2 regions of the Paenibacillus sp. SEL1 genome follow, and region 1 is predicted to be linked to the other one. Evidence: riboswitches for the same ligand, from Rfam matches in the RefSeq annotation. Region 1 holds a riboswitch; the other holds the start of a gene.
The links. A riboswitch is a leader RNA that binds a small molecule or an ion and turns the genes downstream of it on or off. The one in region 1 is predicted to bind cyclic di-AMP.
Positions count from the first base shown of each region.

Region 2: linked by a shared signal. The riboswitch ahead of ACYCSE_RS09415 (3D domain-containing protein) and the one ahead of ACYCSE_RS15705 (hypothetical protein) in region 1 are both predicted to bind cyclic di-AMP.

Region 1 covers NZ_CM137723.1:3,438,217-3,444,334, forward strand. Annotated here, with positions in the region: gene ACYCSE_RS15670 (MarR family winged helix-turn-helix transcriptional regulator) at 1-286, shown strand, start outside; gene ACYCSE_RS15675 (helix-turn-helix domain-containing protein) at 472-846, shown strand; gene ACYCSE_RS15680 (helix-turn-helix domain-containing protein) at 940-1,323, shown strand; gene ACYCSE_RS15685 (hypothetical protein) at 1,448-1,669, opposite strand; gene ACYCSE_RS15690 (urease accessory protein UreF) at 1,966-2,703, opposite strand; tRNA gene ACYCSE_RS15695 (tRNA-Leu) at 2,966-3,048, shown strand; gene ACYCSE_RS15700 (glutathione peroxidase) at 3,141-3,626, opposite strand; cyclic di-AMP (ydaO/yuaA leader) riboswitch at 4,092-4,259, shown strand; gene ACYCSE_RS15705 (hypothetical protein) at 4,375-4,770, shown strand; gene kdpA (potassium-transporting ATPase subunit KdpA) at 5,183-6,118, shown strand, end outside.
Region 2 covers NZ_CM137723.1:2,037,477-2,043,594, forward strand. Annotated here, with positions in the region: gene ACYCSE_RS09405 (HD domain-containing protein) at 15-1,298, shown strand; gene ACYCSE_RS09410 (TatD family hydrolase) at 1,341-2,111, shown strand; cyclic di-AMP (ydaO/yuaA leader) riboswitch at 2,313-2,595, shown strand; gene ACYCSE_RS09415 (3D domain-containing protein) at 2,867-4,015, shown strand; gene rnmV (ribonuclease M5) at 4,162-4,707, shown strand; gene rsmA (16S rRNA (adenine(1518)-N(6)/adenine(1519)-N(6))-dimethyltransferase RsmA) at 4,715-5,599, shown strand; gene yabG (sporulation peptidase YabG) at 5,655-6,118, shown strand, end outside.

The DNA.
Region 1 (6,118 bases):
TTTATCCAAACAGCTCAATGTCTCACGTCCGAACATGACTCCTCTTCTGGACAAACTGGTGGAGCATGGGTTGGCTGACCGCCAGTCGTGTGATTCGGATCGCAGAGTCGTGAATGTGGCGATTACACAGGAAGGCGATGCTTTTTGTGAACAGGTATTTCATACCTTCTCCAATAAAATTCAAGAAAGACTGGTGTATCTGCCAGAAGAAGATTTATTGCATCTGAGCGAAACTTTGAATGAATTGAAGCATATCTTACTTAAAATCGACAACGCTGCTACGTGATTAGCGTAAGTGAACTGGCTTAAAGACCGCCCTTTCTTCGGAAAACAGGCGGTTTTTGTTGCGTGTTGTGGTATAATGGAAACCAACATACATAATTCGGTAATTTTAGCATACGTGATCTTTGAAATGAGAACAGAGAACATGATATCGTTATTTGAGAGCCTGCTAGGGAGGAAGGAACTTCTATGCAATCTATTTACCATCGCATTGAGGAACTCATCAAGGAACGGGGAATGACGAAAAAGGCGTTCTGCCAGCAGTTAGGCATTAGTACAGGGAACTTCGGGGATTGGAAAAGAGGAAAAACGACGCCGGGCACGAATAAACTCATTGAAATCGCTTCTTTTTTTGATGCCAGTCTGGATTGGATTATGCTGGGTCGAGATGTACAGGGTGAGGTGCTGAAGGAGTCGCAAGACCCTTATTTTTTTGACGCTTCAGGGCAACTGAATTGCCAGGGGGAACCGCTTAGTGAGGCGGAAAGAAATTTTATACTTGAGTATATTGAATTTACCCGCTTTCGTAAAGAGAAAAACCAGCGCAATTCTACTATGGGGTAATGGTTGCTTAGGATTTGATGAGGATTACTAATGAGTAAGGCTGAAAAATGAAAATTATTTCAGAAAAAGTTACTGTGTCGGAGGGGAAACATTTTGGGAGATCAAACTATTTATCAGCGGATTGAAGCTTTGATTAAGGATCGCGGAATGACCAAGAAGGCATTTTGTGAAAAACTTAAAATCAGTTCAGGGAATCTCGGTGATTGGAGAAGAGGTAAAACAACGCCGGGTACCGCCCATTTGATTCAGATTTCGGACTTTTTTAATGTATCGCTTGATTGGTTAATGAAAGGGATTAAGCCAGGGGAAGGCGTACTTCAGGAGCAGAAGGCTGCTTATTTTTTTGGAGTGATGGGGCCACTGAATTGCCAGGCAGAAGATCTTGAGACGGAAGAACAGAATTTTATTTTAGAATATGTTGAATTTGCGAAATACCGTAAGCAAAAAAGTGAGAAGGATAAAACAAAGCCGGAATAATTTTTTGGCTAAAGATCGTCTGGGTTGAAAACCCGTAAACGAACTGGAGGGGTTCGCTTTACGGGTTTATTTGGTTTCTTGGTGATATGGAATGACCTATATGTAACTGGAATGCTTGTTGGGTTTAGAGTGGCGATGCCTCCTTATAATCGTTATCGTCGATGTTCAGAATTGCAGCAACTTGTTTTCTGTACCTTTGTGCTTTGCGGGTGCCGTGAATCAGATTGGACAAGCGTGAAGGCGGAATATTGTGTGTCTCACAAAATGTTTTCTGATCCAGTCGAAGTTCGACAAGCCGTTGTTTGATGGCCCACCCGAAGGAGGTGACAGGCATTTTGTTGTTCAAGAGAAATCGCCCCTTACGGATTCTTGCGGAATAATTGGTGTGTTATAATAATCATCAGTAAACATGTTAGAATTAACCATCTGAAACTATGATACACTTTTATACGTGTTTTTACAATCTCAAATACGTTATTTTGTTGAATTAATTACTTAATTAAGTGCTAGGTGGTTCTGATAACCCGTCTAGAGTCTACTAATAGTGTGAATTTCGATTATGTGTGGATAAAAAACACTCTGCCACCTGAGGAAAGGGACAGAGTGTTTTTGGTGTTGCTGCCACATTAGCGAAACGACGCATCAGGGGGATGCTGGAAGACGTTTGAATAGGCCTGGGGAGGAAAACAGTCTAGATTCATTCAACTGGACATTATGGCTCATAAAAGGCGGTAGAGTGATGTAGGAGCTGGACCAATGTCTGTGAAGAAAGCGACGCTGAAATGTGGTTGGCTCAGGTTCGTTAAGCTTCTTCCATGCGGAGAGCAGCTCGCTGGTCATACGCTCCATAAAAGGGTTCTTTTCCTCATAGGGAGGATTGAGTAGTTTGAAGGCATCTTCCACACAGAAGGACACCGCTGCGCGAAGATAGCCGTGAACGGTCTGTTCTACATCGTTTCCGAGGAGGAAGTTAATCCAGGTGTGAACGGTAGCGAGTGTGCCAATCGCATTGTATTGAATGAGTATGGATTCCAACTGGTCAAATTCAAGCCAAGGATAAAGAGCCTTAGCGAGCTTAAGTAGACGCTGACCGGATAGACGCAACTCCTTCACATGCTGCAATGAGGGACGTTGGGTATGCAGCATCTTATCAATGAGAGCGATCCGCCAACCGTCATTCTGCTGGATGGCGACATACAGACTTTTGATAGCCATGCCGTCCACGGTTGTGAATTGAGGATACAAATCATCCAGCATGTAATGTTCCAGGTCTTGTAGACTGTTCAAATGTCCGTTGCGGAATAGTTTCTCCAGTCCGTTAAAACGGGTGAAGCCACCAACAGGTAGGGAAGGGTCCAACAATAATGCATAGTTCAGCAAGCGGTTGCCTTTATGCAGGGCGGTTCGCCTCCTCGAAGTGAATCCTTATGTTATATTATTTTACTTTGCACTTAGGGATAACGAAATAATTCGAAATATATGTAATATATATTTACATTTTAGCAGCCTTTGTGTCAAATTAAATATTATTATCGCTCATATATGTTATATAAAATAACATATAAAATAATTATTATATTTTTGTTTACAAATAGTTGATGAGAGAGTATAATAAATCTGTTGCCTCAATACATTATGATTTGCGGTCGTGGTGGAATGGCAGACACGCTATCTTGAGGGGGTAGTGGGCGTACGCCCGTGGAGGTTCGAGTCCTCTCGACCGCATTATATGCAAGACTTAGTTAAAAAAGCATCCTGACACGGTTTACGTGAAGGGATGCTTTTTTTTGTTTTAATAACTGTGATAAAGAAGAATATCAGTTTTGCTGCAAAAGCTTCTCTATATCTCCCGCCAACTTATCTGGAGTGGTTTGCGGTGCATAGCGCTTAAATACGTTACCTTCTCGTGTAATTAAGAATTTAGTAAAATTCCATTTGATCGCTTTGGATCCTAATACCCCCGGAGCTGTTTGGGTCAGGTAGCGAAATAAGGGGTGCGCTTGATCGCCATTGACATCTGTCTTGGTGAACATCGGAAAGGTAACACCATAATTGATCTGGCAAAACTCGGAAATCTCCTCGCTGGAACCTGGCTCTTGTTTGGCGAATTGGTTGCTGGGAAATCCCAAAATTTCGAGCCCCAGTTCATGGTACTGGTCATATAGCTCTTGTAACGCTTTGTATTGGGGGGTTAACCCGCATTTGCTGGCTGTGTTCACAATAAGCAGAACATTCCCTTTATATGTGGATAACGGAATTGGTTTCCCTTGCAGGGTTTGCGCATCATATTCATAAACGGTCATAGTATCTCTCCTTATTCAATATTCAGCAATTAAATTGTAAGCAATTCAAAGTAAGGTTGCAAGTCTGGAAAAGCTGTATTAAGCCTTTAGCCGCTGTAAAATCGTATTTTGTTCAAAATAGTAAATCGCACTGCAAATGGAGCGAATTAAGGTGTTTCTTCTTATAAAAGCGGGTTCAATCGGTGTTTAGCTGGTACATATAGCGTATTTTCTTCTCTTTTTACAAAAAAAGGACAAAACGCTCTACCCTACGCCAATATTGACATGCTTGTCATTTTCAAAAAGGGATGAAAAACAGAGATTGGAGGAGCTGTGAGAAGCATATTTGCATTGTAAGCGTTATTATTAATCTTCTATGCTCTAAAGGCCGATTTATAACCCCGCAGTTGAGCTTTACAGTCTTCCATGCGCGGGTGTATGATTCAAGACGTAATTTCAAATTAACTTGAATGAAGCAACAACGAAATGTCTATAGCGCTGAATTTTGCAGTTGCAAAAGCGGGGGAACCAATCGAGACTGTACGGCTTGCCGTATGTCCCATGGGGTGAATTTTCCGGTCAAGTGCCAGAAATAGGGCGACTCTCACGTCCGAATCCGACAGCTAACCTCGTAAGCGTACAGGGAGAGGCAACAAACCGCCGTGTGCAGCCATGGTTTATTTTATCATGGATATGTAAGAAGCCGGAGGAAAGCCTTTTTCCTTCGGTTTCTTTTTGTTGTCTTTTTATACCGGGAGAGGAGCTACTGATGGAAGGTCGGTTAATTATTGTCACTGCACCGAATGAAGCGGGCAGAAGTTTTGTGAAATTGCTTATTTTCAAAAAATTGGCGTTTGCAGTTTTGACGAATAGCGCCCAGGAGGAACGACAGCTCAAGAAAATGGGTGTGGAGCACATTGTCCGCATCAATACCATGCAAGCGGGAAAATGGAATTTTCCAAAAAAAGAAATTGGTAGTGTGTATTTGTTCGAGAACAGCTTGAATCTGACTTGCCGTTTCCTGCAAATATGTCGGCCGCTAACATCGGAATCGATCTATGTTATTACGCACGGCTGTAATCCACAAGGAATTTATCGAGGATTGGGAGCGGACCATGTGATCTACACATTGAACGGAGAGGTGGGTTTTCTGCTGAACGGATAAGCACTTATAACATAGTTGTTTTATGATTTTATGATGAAATAAGAATGGCGATCTGAGGACCGATACGGAGGGTATAAACATGATGGATATATACATGCTGCTCGTCATGGCTGTGAGTTATGGAGTGATACTGCTGTTTGTACGCTGGTGTGATGCGCAGACCTCTAAAGGAGGACGAAGAGGATGATCGTTATACTTGGGCTTACGGCTATTGTGTTTATGTATTTAATCTACGCACTCCTGAACCCTGAAAAGTTCTAGTCAGCTATGGGGGATAGAGCGGGCGGGAACAACAGATCATGAATATTAAGCATCATAGGTAGCAGGTTTTCGCAAACGTGTGCACACGTTTGGTGCTCTGAAGCAGGTCTGTTGTTCCAAACGCAGGAGCATTTTGGAGGAGGAATAGAGGATGGAGCTGCTTCAAATTGGAATTGTGATCGTCATATTGTTGCTCTTGGTAAAGCCAGTGGGCACCTATATGTATCATGTATTCTCAAATGAACCCAATCGGATGGATCGGATTTTTGGCGGAACAGAAAAGCTGATTTATAAGATAGTAGGATTGAAGAAGCTGGAGAGCATGCGTTGGACTACGTATGTTATGAGTTTCATTGCAACGAATGCCGTGCTTGTGGCGATCAGCTACTTGCTGTTGCGTTTACAGGGAATGCTTCCCGGTAATCCGGCGGGAAACAGTAATATGGAAGCATCACTAGCTTTTAATACGGTAATCAGCTTTATGACGAATACAAATCTCCAACATTATAGCGGAGAAAGCGGGCTTACGTATCTGACACAGATGGCGTTCGTCACGATGATGATGTTCACTTCGGCTGCTTCCGGTTTTGCGGTTGCTGCGGCTTTTATGAGAGGATTGACGCGGCGCGGTGAAGGAATGGGCAATTTCTTTCAAGATTTTATTAAAGCCATTATAAGAATTTTCCTGCCGCTGGCCTTTGTGCTTACGCTGGTGCTGGTTGGATTGAAGGTACCCCAGACGCTACAGCCTACGGCGGATCTTACGACGCTGAGCGGAACACAGCAGCAGATTTCTATGGGACCCATTGCTTCTCTGGAGTCCATCAAGCATTTGGGGACAAACGGGGGTGGTTATGCGGGAGCTAACTCGGCGCACCCTTTTGAAAATCCAAGTCCTTGGACGAACGTGCTGGAAATTTTGGCAATGTGGGTAATGCCGGCTTCGTTGCCGTATACCTTTGGATTGTTTGCCCGTAATCGCAAGCAGGGCTGGATTATTTTTAGCTCCATGATGGTATTGTTTCTTATTTTTCTATCCATTACATACGTGTCTGAAAAGACAGGTAATCCGTTAATCCAGACACTG
Region 2 (6,118 bases), 1.4 Mb from region 1:
AAGGAGCTGATATCTTGCACCAGCCACTTAGTGAAGAAAAAGTTTTTAAAGACCCGGTACATAATTACATCCATGTTCAGGATACTGTGATATGGCGGTTAATCAACACGCCGGAGTTCCAACGTTTACGGCGAATACGGCAGTTAGGAACGTCGTATCTTACGTTTCATGGAGCGGAGCATAGCCGGTTTTCACACTCATTGGGCGTATATGAGATTACGAGAAGTATTATTTCTCAATTTGAACGTGGAGATTTCCCGGATTGGCCGAAGGAGGAAAGGCTGGTTGCTCTGTGTGCAGCTCTATTGCATGATGTGGGGCACGGCCCATTTTCTCATTCAATTGAGGAAGCCTTTCATATGAACCATGAGGATTGGACATGCCGCATTGTACTGGGAGACACGGAGATCAACGCCGTGCTACAGCAAGTCGACGAGAAGCTTCCACAAAAGGTGGCTGCGGTTATAGCCAAAACGTATGATAAACCGATTGTTGTCAACCTGGTAACCAGTCCACTAGATGCCGATCGTATGGATTATTTGTTGCGGGATGCTCACTCGACAGGTGTCAACTACGGCACGATTGATTTGGATCGTATTTTACGACTGCTGCGTCCTCATAATGGGAGAATTGTTGTGAAGGAATCAGGTATGCATGCAGTAGAAGATTATTTAATGTCACGCTACCAGATGTATTGGCAAATTTATTTTCATCCTGTAACACGCAGCTCGGAAATCCTTTTACGTAAAATTTTCAAGCGAGCAAAGGAATTGTTTAAAAACGGATATGAGTTTGGATTTCTGCTGAACCCGTTGCCGGATCTGTTGAAGGGAGATCTTACAGTAGAGCAATATCTGATGCTCGACGAGTCATTAATCCAGACCGTATTTAGCCAGTGGAAACGAGAAAAGGACGAGATTTTAAGTGATTTGAGCAGCCGGTTTATGGACCGTAGATTGTATAAATATGTAGAGATTGAAAATATGGATACAGATACCATTGACAGTATTCGAGAAGCTTTGAAAGAGGCTGGTTTGCACCCTGAATATGATTTTGAAATTGATTTTCCGACAGATCTTCCTTATGATGTGTTTCGGCAGGGTGGCTCGACGGACAACCAGATTTTACTGCTTGGACGTCAGGGCGAGGTGAGTGAAATATCCGAAGTTTCGGAAATTGTGCGCTCAATAAGTGGTATTCACCGAGGGAAATATCATATGTATTTTCCCCAGAATAAATTGAACGCGGTAAAAGACAGGATTCCTGCCGAAATAAGGAATTATTTTGTCAAAGAATAGACAACTATATAGAAATGTAAGTAAAAAAAGGAGATGTAAACCTTGGATTTATTCGACACTCATACTCACTTGGATGCGCCACAATTTGACGAAGATCGTGAAGAAGTTATAGCACGTGCTGTCGAATCAGGAGTAACGCGGATGATCAATATCGGATTTAATCGTGAGACCATTCCATCCACCATGAAATTGGCCGAGACGTATGATTTTATTTATGCGGCAGTTGGATGGCACCCACAGGATGCTATTACAATGCAGGAGGGCGATCTAGAATGGATTGCATCGTTATGCAGTCATAAAAAGGTTGTAGCCATCGGGGAGATCGGTCTGGATTATTATTGGGATACATCACCGAAGGATGTGCAGCATCGGGTGTTTCGAAATCAAATTGGTCTGGCTCGTGAGCTCAAGATGCCTATTGTTATTCATAACCGGGATGCACATGAAGATATTGTTAAGATTTTGCGCGAGGAAAAAGCGAGTGAGATTGGTGGAGTCATGCACTCCTTTTCGGGTAGCTGGGAGACAGCCAAAATGGTGCTGGATATGGGATTTCACCTTTCCTTCGGTGGTCCAATAACGTTCAAAAATGCCAAGCAGCCAAAAGAGGTGCTCGCACAGGTGCCGCTGGACCGTCTGCTCATTGAAACTGATGCTCCCTATCTGACGCCTCATCCGTTTCGTGGGAAGCGAAATGAGTCTGCACATGTGAGACTGGTAGCAGAGGCTGCAGCCCAAATCAAAGGGATTACAGTGGAGGAATTAGTGTCAATAACGACCCGAAATGCCCTGGAACGATTTGACATTCAATGAAAAAGTGAAGAAATCGATCAAAATAAAGAGATAGACGAAGCTAATCATGAATTTGTTGCAGGAAACTCGAGAATATTACAATATTTTAACCGAATATTTTAAAAAATGTACTTGAAACCTGCTTTACAACATGCATAGAAACAGGATATCATCTTTTCAGTGAATTGTTGTTTGAATGTAAACATCAACAAGTCATTTCATGAACCAGTCTCGCTGAGTCCCTTTTACAGGGAACGGGGGAACCGATATGGCTTACAGTACGTCCGGCGTATGTGCAAGAAGGGAACGTCTCTTCCGCCAGCCGGCTCGACCTAAATTCTTTTCCCGGATGGGATTGAACAGGTGGAGGAGCCGTATTTCGATTTCTTTCTGGGTCTTCGGGGTGAATGTGAAGGCGACCGCCATGAGCGGTTGACCCAAGCTAGGGCGACTCTCTACGTCCGAACCCGACAGCTAACCCCGTAAGCGTAACAAGAGAGAAGCCATCTCGTGCATGAGTTTTCCCGCATATTCACACATGCCGGAAGCCACGAAAGAGCTCTCTAGTCTCTTTCTCTGGCTTTTTTTGTTGTGAATAAAAGAAAATCTGTCATCATACTGTGGTTAAACAGGGGAGGACAGCATGCCGCGAAGACGGGTACATGGTGCAGGACAGTCGTAGTTTGGGCTTGTCTTGTAGAAAATCTGTTATAGTCACGTCAAATCTCAACTATGTCTTACTCCAGACGGCGGGCTATGTAAGGAGGACGGAGGAAATGGGCATTTTCCAAAAAAAGGATACCCATGAGTCACGCTCATCCAGCATGTCTTACGTATTGCGTTGGAAGCAAGAGAATGTGCGCCAGGCTGCTTTGGTTGCTATTTTTCTAATCGCGCTAACGATTATGATTTCAATTCTGATGTACACGCAATCTAAAAAACAAGTCTTTTTTGTCATTGATGGCAAGGCGTCTGCGGTAGAAACCCGGGAATCCAAGCTTCAAGATTTGCTGAGCGAGCATTCCATTTCACTTCAGCCGCATGATACAGTTTCCATGCCGCTAAATGGAGCAATACAGGATGGCGATCGCGTAGTCATTAAACGTGCCAATCAGGTTAAAGTATCTTCAGGCAATGAGACGAAAAAGCTGTACACAACAGAAAATACAGTAGAAGGTGCCATTCGTACCTCGGGCTATAAATTATCATCAACGGATAAAGTTTATCCTGCGTTGGATGCCTCTGTTTCGTCTAACATGGACATAAAAATCGTCCGTGTGAAGAAACAGCAGGTCGAACAGAAAAAACAGGTGCCTTATCAGGTCATCAAAACGGCCGATCCGAGTCTTTATAAAGGCGATAATCGGGTCATTCAAAGCGGCAAATCGGGTGTGGTCGTCCAGCACGTTCAAAAGGTATATCATGATGGAAAATTGGTATCCAAACAGCTGGTTAACAAGGAAGTTGCACAGAACCGTGTGGATAAGGTCATTGCGGTAGGAACGAAGAAAAAACCGGTCGTTCTTGCTGCTTCCGTCGGTCCCAATGATGCGGTTAAGGCAACAACAGTTAGTTCGGGCAGTGCTGTCCGTAAAGCAGGCGTAAATTTTAAATATAGCAAAGTTTTACAAAATGTCTCCATGACGGCGTATTCCTCACAGGAGCCAGGTATCGGTACACGTACTGCATCCGGCGCACGTGTCACGGAAGGACGCACCATCGCGGTCGATCCGAGTGTAATTCCAATCGGCTGGTGGGTGTATATCGAAGGGGTGGGCTTCCGTCGTGCGGAGGATACCGGTGGCGCGATTAAAGGCCACAAAATCGATGTGTATTATGAGAGTTTGAGCCGAGCCAACCAATTTGGTCGTAAGCACGGTAAAACCGTATATGTTATCGGACCGGTAAAGCCTGAAATCAACTAAAACAGGTTGTGTATGTTGAGGGCAATGCGATAGTATTAACAACATAGTTATGCCATGCTAAGAAGAGGATATCCTCTTCTTATTTTGTTTTCAAAAGCAGGGAAAGATAAATATAGCTTGCTGTGTAGCAGTGGAGGGAAACGCAAATGATCAAGGAAGTGATCGTGGTAGAGGGCCGGGATGATACGGTGGCCATTCGCCGCGCTGTTGAAGCGGATACGATAGAAACTGGCGGCTCCGCCATTAATAAAATGACGCTGCGTAAAATTGCATTGGCGCAGGAGCGGCGGGGGGTCATCATTTTAACCGATCCCGATCATGCAGGGGAGCGCATCCGTAAGATTATCGCTTCCAAGGTACCCGGCTGCAAGCAGGCCTTTATACCCGAGGCAGAAGCGACGCGTAAAGGAGATATTGGCGTGGAGAATGCCTCACCAGAAGCGATCAGACACGCTCTTGCACGGGTCCATACGACAGTGGAAGGCGCCGACCCGCTGATTGAGTGGGCGGACCTGATTGATGCTGGACTCATCACCCATCCCAATGCTGCTGCACGCCGTATGGCCTTAGGGAATGTGCTGGGTATTGGTTATTGTAACGGAAAGCAGCTACATAAACGGCTGTCTGTATTTCAGATCAGCCGCGAGGAATTTGCCGGGGCGCTGGCACAAATTGAAAGTGAAGGATTGTGATGTCCGTATGACAGGGATTCAAGATATAGCAACACCGCGGCGTACGAAGGAAATTATTCAACGGCACGGTTTTTCGTTCAAAAAGAGTTTGGGACAAAATTTCCTGATTGATCAAAATATTCTCAATAAGATTGTAAATGCTGCCGGATTGGATGAGACGAAGGGTGCACTTGAGATCGGTCCTGGGATTGGCGCTTTGACCGAGAAGCTGGCGCAATCGGCCAAGGTAGTTACCGCTGTCGAGATTGACCAGCGGCTGCTGCCAATTCTCGAAGAGGTGTTGGCCCCTTACGAGCATGTGAAGGTACGTCATGGAGACGTGCTGAAGCTGGATTTGCGCGAGGTGTTCGCAGCCGATTTTGCAGACGTGAGTAAAGTAAGTGTCGTGGCTAATCTGCCGTACTATGTTACTACACCGATTCTGATGAGGCTACTGGAGGACAAGCTCCCTCTGGAGAATATCGTCGTTATGATCCAAAAAGAAGTGGCTGAGCGCATGGCTGCGTCTCCTGGAACGAAGGATTACGGCAGTCTGAGCATTGCAGTGCAATATTACAGCGAACCTGAATTAGTCTGCACTGTGCCGAATACAGTATTTATTCCCCAGCCAAATGTGGAGTCTGCAGTCATCCGGCTGCGTGTACGGGAAGCCCCTCCGGTGGAAGTGGTGGATGAGAAGCACTTCTTTGAAGTGGTTCATGCTGCTTTTGCCCAGCGTCGTAAAACCATTTCCAATAACTTAAAAAGCCGTTTCTTCACCAAAGAGAACAGGGACACGCTGGAGCCGCTGTTGCAACAAGCTGGTATTGAACCCTCCCGTCGAGGAGAAACGCTAAGTATTGAGGAATTTGCGCGTCTCAGCGCTGTGCTGTTGGAGGCAGGTATATCCTAAGCTGGAACCAAACTGTGCATTCACCCATACGATATAGGAGGGGTGATACAGTGTGATGAGTTTAGGAGACTTGGTCGTTCGGAAATCGTACGGTGGAGATGTCACGTTTCGTGTTGAGGACATCCAGCGGGATAAAGCGATCATTAAGGGAATAGAATTTCGGCTGCTGGCCGATTCCCCGGTGAACGATCTGGTCAGAGTGCCTGCAGACCAGATTAGCGGTAAGACTCAGCAGGCCCACATTAAGGCTGGTGAGTCTCTTAATCTGTTGCAACGGGCACGCCAGCAGCAAGCTGCTCGTAGTCAGGCAGCTCTGGTAGGGGACTGGAGTGATCCGGTTGAGTCAACGTATTTTGAAATGCCGGGAAAGGTTCTTCACCTGGATGGAGATCCCAGCTATCTGAAAAAATGTCTCAGTTTATATGAACAGCTCCGTGTTCCTGCAGAGGGACATCACGTTCACGAATCGGCAATGGCGGACACGTTGTACCGACTGCTTCCTCGTATCCGTCCGGATAT